DNA from 3 places in the Streptomyces sp. V3I7 genome. Region 1 is predicted to be linked to each of the others. Evidence: riboswitches for the same ligand, from Rfam matches in the RefSeq annotation. Region 1 holds a riboswitch; each other region holds the start of a gene.
The links. A riboswitch is a leader RNA that binds a small molecule or an ion and turns the genes downstream of it on or off. The one in region 1 is predicted to bind thiamine pyrophosphate.

Region 1 (2,193 bases):
GAGACAGACGAGACAGGCGAGACAGGGGTGAGGGCGGCGTCGAAGCGCCGCGGCGTGAAGGGGCGCGCCTCCGGGGGGAGGTCGCCGGTGGCGAGGACGTGGGCCATGACGTCGCCGGTGACGGGCGTGAGCAGGACGCCGTTGCGGAAGTGGCCGGTGGCCAGCAGCAGTCCGTCGAGGGCGGTCGGGCCGAGCAGCGGCGCGTTGTCGGGGGAGCCGGGACGCAGCCCCGCGCGCGTCTCGGTCAGCGGCAGCTCGGTGATGCCGGGCACGAGCTCGTGGGCGTCGCGCAGCAGCTCGTACACGCCGCCCGCGGTCACCGTCGTGTCCCAGCCCAGCTCCTCGCTCGTCGCGCCGACGACCAGCTCGCCGTTCTCGCGCGGCACCAGATAGACCTGGCCGCCGCGGACCACGGCCCGCACGGTGCGGCTGAGGAACGGCGCGTACCGCTTCGGCACGGTCAGCCGCAGCACCTGCCCCTTCACGGGGCGCACCGGCGGCCTTACGTCGTCCGGTACGCCCGCCAGCTCGCCGCTCAGGCTGCCGGCCGCGAGCACGACCTGCCCGGCGGCCAGCGCGGTGCCGTCCGCCGTGGTGACGCCGGTGACCCGGTCCCCGATGACGTCGAGGCGCTCGGCGCGCGTGCGGTGGAAGACCACTCCGGTGCGCTCGCAGGCGGCGACCAGGGCCGCGGCCAGCCGGCGCGGGTCGATCTGGTGGTCGCCGTCGACGCGCAGCCCGCCGCGCACGCCCGGCGCGAGCATCGGCTCCAGGCGCCGGCACTCCCGGCCGGTCAGCCACACCGACTCCAGGCCCGAGCGCTGTTGCAGCGCGTGCAGTTCACGCAGGTGGGCCCGGTCGTCGGAGTCCAGCGCGACCGCGAGCGTGCCGCACCGGCGGTAGCCGAGGCCGAGGCCGGTCAGCTCGGTGAGCTCGGCGGCGAAGTCGGGGTAGCGGCGGGCCGATTCCAGGTTCAGGGCCAGCAGGGTCTGCTCGCCGTAGTGCAGTTCCGTGACCGCGGCCAGCATCCCGGCGGCGACCTGGGCGGCCCCTCCGCCGGGGCCGGGGTCCACCACGGCCGTGGCCACGCCGCGCTGCGCGGCACGCCAGGCCGTGACCAGACCGATGATCCCGCCTCCGACGACGAGCACGTCGGACGTACGTGACGACATGGGCGTCCAGCCCCTCCCTTCGCCGGCATGACCCGGATCAGGTTCGTACGGTCGGAGGCCGCGTCAGCCTCCCTCTCAGCCCGGTGCGTCCGGGCTCCCGCGAGTGCGTTGTCCCCGCCACCCTAGCCCGCGGCCGCGCAGGCCTGCCAGCACGTCCCCCGGCCCTCGCTCGCCCCCTGACCGAGGGAATCCGGATTGTCTATGGTGATCGAGTGAGCGACGAGACGCGGGACGCGGACACGGCACAGGGACGGCGCGTGGTCGTCGTCGGGGCGGGGATGGCGGGGGTGCAGACCGCGGTCGCCCTGCGCGAACGGGGCTTCACCGGCATCGTGACGCTCATCGGGGCGGAGCCGCACCAGCCGTACGACCGGCCGCCGCTGTCCAAGGCCGTCCTGCTCGGCAAGGCGGAGGGCTCGGCCCTCGACGTGGACTTCGAGGGACTCGGCATCGAACTCCTGCTGGGCCGCGAGGCGTTGGGCGTGCGCCCAGCCGACCACGAACTGGACACCGAGGCGGGACCCGTCCCGTACGACGTCCTCGTCCTCGCGACCGGCGCCGCACCCATCAGCCTGCCCGGCTCGGAGGGCGTCCCCGGTGTCCATCTGCTGCGCACCCTCGACGACGCCGAGCGGCTGCGGCCCGTGCTCGCCCGGCAGCACGACATCGTGGTCGTCGGCGCCGGCTGGATCGGCGCCGAGTTCGCGACGGCGGCCCGCGAGGCGGGCTGCGCGGTCACCGTCGTCGAGGCCGCCGACCGCCCGCTCGCCGAGGCGCTGCCCGCCGAGGTGACCGCGCCGATGACCGCCTGGTACGCCGACAGTGGCGCCACCCTGCGCACCCACGCGCGCGTGGAGCGCGTCGAGGAGGGCGCGGTCGTCCTCGACGACGGCGCGCGGCTGCCCGCGGGCGCCGTCGTCGTCGGCATCGGCGCGCGCCCCGCCACGGCCTGGCTGGCCGGCTCCGGCATCGAACTCGGCGCGCACGGCGAGGTCGTCGCCGACGACCGGCTGCGCACCTC
Region 2 (2,193 bases), 1.6 Mb from region 1:
CCGCTCATGTCGATGGACGGGTACAGCCCGTGGATCAGGCCGGTGTTGTCGTCCGTGTTGCCGGTCAGCGCGGCCCAGCCGATGAATCCCGAGCCGAGGACGCCGATCAGCGACAGCGAGACGAGCGTGCCCAGGACCGCCACCGACGTGCGTGCCGACAGGCCGTGGCACATGTAGAGGGCGATCAGCATGATGGCGCTCGACCCGACCACCGCCACGAGCAGGGGGTTCGAGCCCTGCAGGATCGCGGGCAGGATGAAGAGGGTCAGCAGCAGGAAGCTGACGGCGAGTGCGACCAGCGCCATGACGCCGCGCATCCGGCCCACCACCACGACGGCGAGCGCGAAGATGCCGGCGAGCAGAGCCATCGGGAACTGCCGGTTCACATCGGTGACCGCGTACTGGAGTTCCTTGGGCGCCGCGGGCTCGTACGCGACCACGACCTTCTGGCCCTCGTGCAGCTGGCGCGTCTGGTCCGGGCGCACGATCTCCGTGAACGTACGGCCCGTGTCCTTGCCGGTATCGACGCGGACGGTGGCCTTCTTGCAGATGCCGTCCGCCTGCTGCTGGGGTGAGTTGCCGTCGGGAGCGGAGACATCGCCCGACGGGGCGGCCGACCCCGAGGCGTTCACCGACTTGCAGCTCACCTCGACGACCTTGGTGACCGAGGCCTGCTGCGTCTGCCGGTCGAAGCCGACGCCGGTGCGCTCGTGCGGTGGGGCACCGCCTGGCCAGAGCACCACGAGCCCCACGACGACGGCTGCGGTGAACGGGATCAGGATGGCCGCGATGACCTTGCGCAGATGCTTGGACACGGGCGCGGCGGGGCCGTGACTGTGACTGTGTGAGTGGCCGTGACCGCGGCCCGGCGCAGGGCCGTGTCCGTGCCCGTGGCCACCGGCAGGACCGTGGTCGTGCCCATGGCCGCTTGAGGGCCCGTGCCTCTGCCCGTGCCCCTGGGCGCCCCCTGGTCCCGCGCCCGCGTGCTGGTGTCCGTCGCCCGGTCCGGGACCGTGTCGGCGCGGTGGCTCAGGCGGCGGGTACGGAGGCTGCTGCGTCGTGGTCACCGACCGATCATCGCAAGAACGGTAGGGGCCCACTGTTCACCGCGCCCGAATTGACGCTAGCGTGGAGGCACCTTTGCACACGCGGGAGCTCGGAGCACCGGGCTGAGAGGGCGCTGACCTCCGTATTCGCGATGTTTCACGTGGAACGAGTGATGTTTCACAGGGAACACCGGCTGACGGAATCCGCTGCGTCGACCGCCGAACCTGTTACCGGGTAATGCCGGCGTAGGGAGTAGGTCTCATGACCATCAAGGACGCACGCACGCCTGCCTCCGTCCAGGACGAACAGTCCCCGGAGGCCGGGAAGTCCATCGGCTGGCACAAGGGGTATGTCGCGGGCTCCCGCCCCGACCTGCGCGTGCCGGTCCGTCAGGTGCATCTCACCAACGGGCAGTCGGTCACGCTGTACGACACCTCCGGCCCGTACACCGATCCGCACGTCGAGACCGATGTCCGGCGCGGCCTGGCGCCGCTGCGGGAGAACTGGATCACAGCCCGAGGCGACACCGAGGAGTACGCGGGACGCCCCGTCCGGCCCGAGGACGACGGCATCAAGCACACCTCGCCACGCGGCGGACTGCGCAACCTGGACGCGGTTTTCCCCGGGCGGCCACGGCAGCCACGCCGCGGTCGTGACGGGGCCGCGGTCACCCAGCTCGCGTACGCGAAGCGCGGCGAGATCACGCCCGAGATGGAGTTCGTGGCGCTTCGCGAGAACGTCTCTCCGGAGGTCGTCCGCGAGGAGATCGCGGCGGGACGGGCGGTGCTGCCCGCCAACGTCAACCACCCGGAGATCGAGCCGATGATCATCGGTAAGCGATTCCTGGTGAAGGTCAACGCCAACATCGGCAACTCGGCGGTGACGTCCTCCATCGAGGAGGAGGTCGAGAAGATGACCTGGGCGACCCGCTGGGGCGCCGACACGGTCATGGACTTGTCCACCGGCCGCAACATCCACACCACCCGCGAGTGGGTGCTGCGCAACTCCCCCGTTCCCATCGGTACGGTGCCGCTCTATCAGGCCCTGGAGAAGGTCGACGGCAAGGCCGAGGAACTGACCTGGGAGATCTACAAGGACACGGTCATCGAGCAGGCCGAGCAGGGCGTGGACTACATGACGGTCCAC
Region 3 (2,193 bases), 3.1 Mb from region 1:
GCGAACACGTACGCGCCGGGCAGCGCGAGAAGCAGGGTGAGCGCGGTGGAGGCCAGCGCCTGCCAGGTGGTGAACCACAGCACGTGCCGGATGCCGGGCTGCGCCACGACGTCCGCGATCCGCCCGAACTGCCAGACACCGTCGGCCTTGAGCCCGCGCGCGACGATCGCGGTGACGGGCCAGGCGAAGAAGACGGCGAAGAACGCGACCGGCCCGGCCATGAGTCCGAGCCGTGCCGCGTTCCCCCGCCTCGTGGCCGCTACTTGAGTACGAGCGACGTCCACGACTTGACCCACTGGTCGCGGTTGGCGGCGATCCGGTCGGGCGCCATGGTCTGCGGAGTCTTGGCCTGCGGGCCGTACTTCTGGAACTCCGCGGGGACCTGGGCCCCCTTGACCACGGGGTAGACGAACATGTTGAGCGGCATGTCGTTCTGGAACTCGCGGCTCAGCAGGAAGTCCAGCAGCGCCTTGCCGCCCTTGGTGTTGCGGGCGTTGCTCAGCAGTCCGGCGTACTCGGTCTGCCGGAAGCAGGTGCCGCTCGCCACGCCGGTGGGGGCGGTCTTGGGCTTGGGGTCGGCGTAGATGACCTCGGCGGGCGGGGAGGAGGCGTAGGAGACGACGAGCGGCCGGTCGCCGTGCGCCTTCCTGCCGCCGGCGGAGCCGGAGAACTCCTGGTCGTAGGCCTGCTCCCAGCTGTCGACGACCTTGACGCCGTTGGCCTTGAGCTTCTTCCAGTAGCCCTCCCAGCCCTGGTCGCCGTAGCTCGCGGCGCTGCCGAGCAGGAAGCCGAGGCCCGGCGAGGAGGTGGCGGCGTTCTCGGTGACGAGGAGGTTCTTGTACGCGGGCTTGGCCAGGTCGGCGAAGGACTTCGGCGGGGTCAGCTTGTGCTTGCTGAAGTACGCCTTGTCGTAGTTGACGCAGATGTCGCCGGTGTCGATGGGCGTGACCCGGTGCTTGTCCTCGTCGGCCCGGTACTGAGGCTGGATCAGCTGGGAGCCCTTGGCCTGGTACGGCTGGAACAGCCCGTTGTCGAGGGCGCGGGACAGCAGGGTGTTGTCGACGCCGAAGAGGACGTCGCCCTGCGGGTGGTCCTTGGTCAGGATCGCCTTGTTGACGGCCTGCCCGGCGTCGCCGTCCTTGAGGACGGTGACCTTGTAGCCGGACTGCTTCTCGAAGTCCTTGAGGACGTCCTTGGAGACGGCCCACGAGTCGTGGCTGACGAGGGTGACCGTCTTGGAGCCCGCGGCGCCCTGGTCGGTCTTGTCGTCCTTGCCCGCCGTCGGTCCGCACGCGGACAGCGTGACGAGGCCGAGGCCGACCGCGGCGGCCACGAGGGTTTTGGTGTGCACTGGTTGTCCTCCTGGGGTTGGCCAGGAAGAGACGCGGCGCCCTGTCCCGGCCCCGCGTGGGGGCCGGGACAGGGCGCGACAGCTTGAGTGATGACCGAACTTCCTACCCAGAATGACCTGGGCGAGGTTCAGAGGGTCTGCGGCCTGTGTGCCGCACTCTCAGCGCTGTGGCGCTCCCCTGTCGGAATATGACGATGTATGAAGTTGTACGGCATTGCGCCGCCCTCAGCCTACCGCCAGCCGCTCGCGGGGCCACCACCGCGGGCGCCCCCGGAACTACCGCTCGGTCGCCGCGAGCTGTCCGCAGGCCCCGTCGATCTCCTGACCGCGGGTGTCGCGGACGGTGACGGGCACGCCGTGGGCCGCGATGGCCTCGACGAACGCCTTCTCGTCTTCGGGCCGCGAGGCGGTCCACTTGGAGCCGGGCGTCGGGTTGAGCGGGATGAGGTTGACGTGCACGGGCCTGCCCTTGAGCAGCCGGCCGAGCCGGTCGCCGCGCCACGCCTGGTCGTTGATGTCCCGGATGAGCGCGTACTCGATGGACAGCCGGCGCCCGGACTTCTCGGCGTACTCGAACCCGGCGTCGAGCACCTCGCGCACCTTCCACCGTGTGTTCACGGGGACGAGAGTGTCGCGCAGCTCGTCGTCGGGGGCGTGCAGCGAGATGGCGAGGCGGCACTTGAAGTCCTCGTCGGCGAAGCGGTGGATCGCCGGGACGAGGCCGACGGTCGACACGGTGATGCCGCGCTGCGACAGACCGAGGCCGTCCGGCGCCGGGTCGGTGAGTGCGCGGATGGCACCCACGACGCGCTTGTAGTTGGCGAGCGGCTCGCCCATGCCCA

Region 2: linked by a shared signal. The riboswitch ahead of thiC (phosphomethylpyrimidine synthase ThiC) and the one ahead of thiO (glycine oxidase ThiO) in region 1 are both predicted to bind thiamine pyrophosphate.
Region 3: linked by a shared signal. The riboswitch ahead of QFZ74_RS22920 (thiamine ABC transporter substrate binding subunit) and the one ahead of thiO (glycine oxidase ThiO) in region 1 are both predicted to bind thiamine pyrophosphate.

Annotation. Positions count from the first base shown of each region.
Region 1 is NZ_JAUSZK010000001.1:1,727,819-1,730,011, reverse strand. Features, by position in the region: gene thiO (glycine oxidase ThiO) at 1-1,172, opposite strand, end outside; TPP riboswitch at 1,170-1,283, opposite strand; gene QFZ74_RS08165 (NAD(P)/FAD-dependent oxidoreductase) at 1,451-2,193, shown strand, end outside.
Region 2 is NZ_JAUSZK010000001.1:3,327,698-3,329,890, reverse strand. Features, by position in the region: gene QFZ74_RS15460 (YibE/F family protein) at 1-1,067, opposite strand, end outside; TPP riboswitch at 1,139-1,316, shown strand; gene thiC (phosphomethylpyrimidine synthase ThiC) at 1,309-2,193, shown strand, end outside.
Region 3 is NZ_JAUSZK010000001.1:4,875,616-4,877,808, reverse strand. Features, by position in the region: gene QFZ74_RS22925 (iron ABC transporter permease) at 1-221, opposite strand, end outside; gene QFZ74_RS22920 (thiamine ABC transporter substrate binding subunit) at 260-1,351, opposite strand; TPP riboswitch at 1,434-1,541, opposite strand; gene rlmN (23S rRNA (adenine(2503)-C(2))-methyltransferase RlmN) at 1,628-2,193, opposite strand, start outside.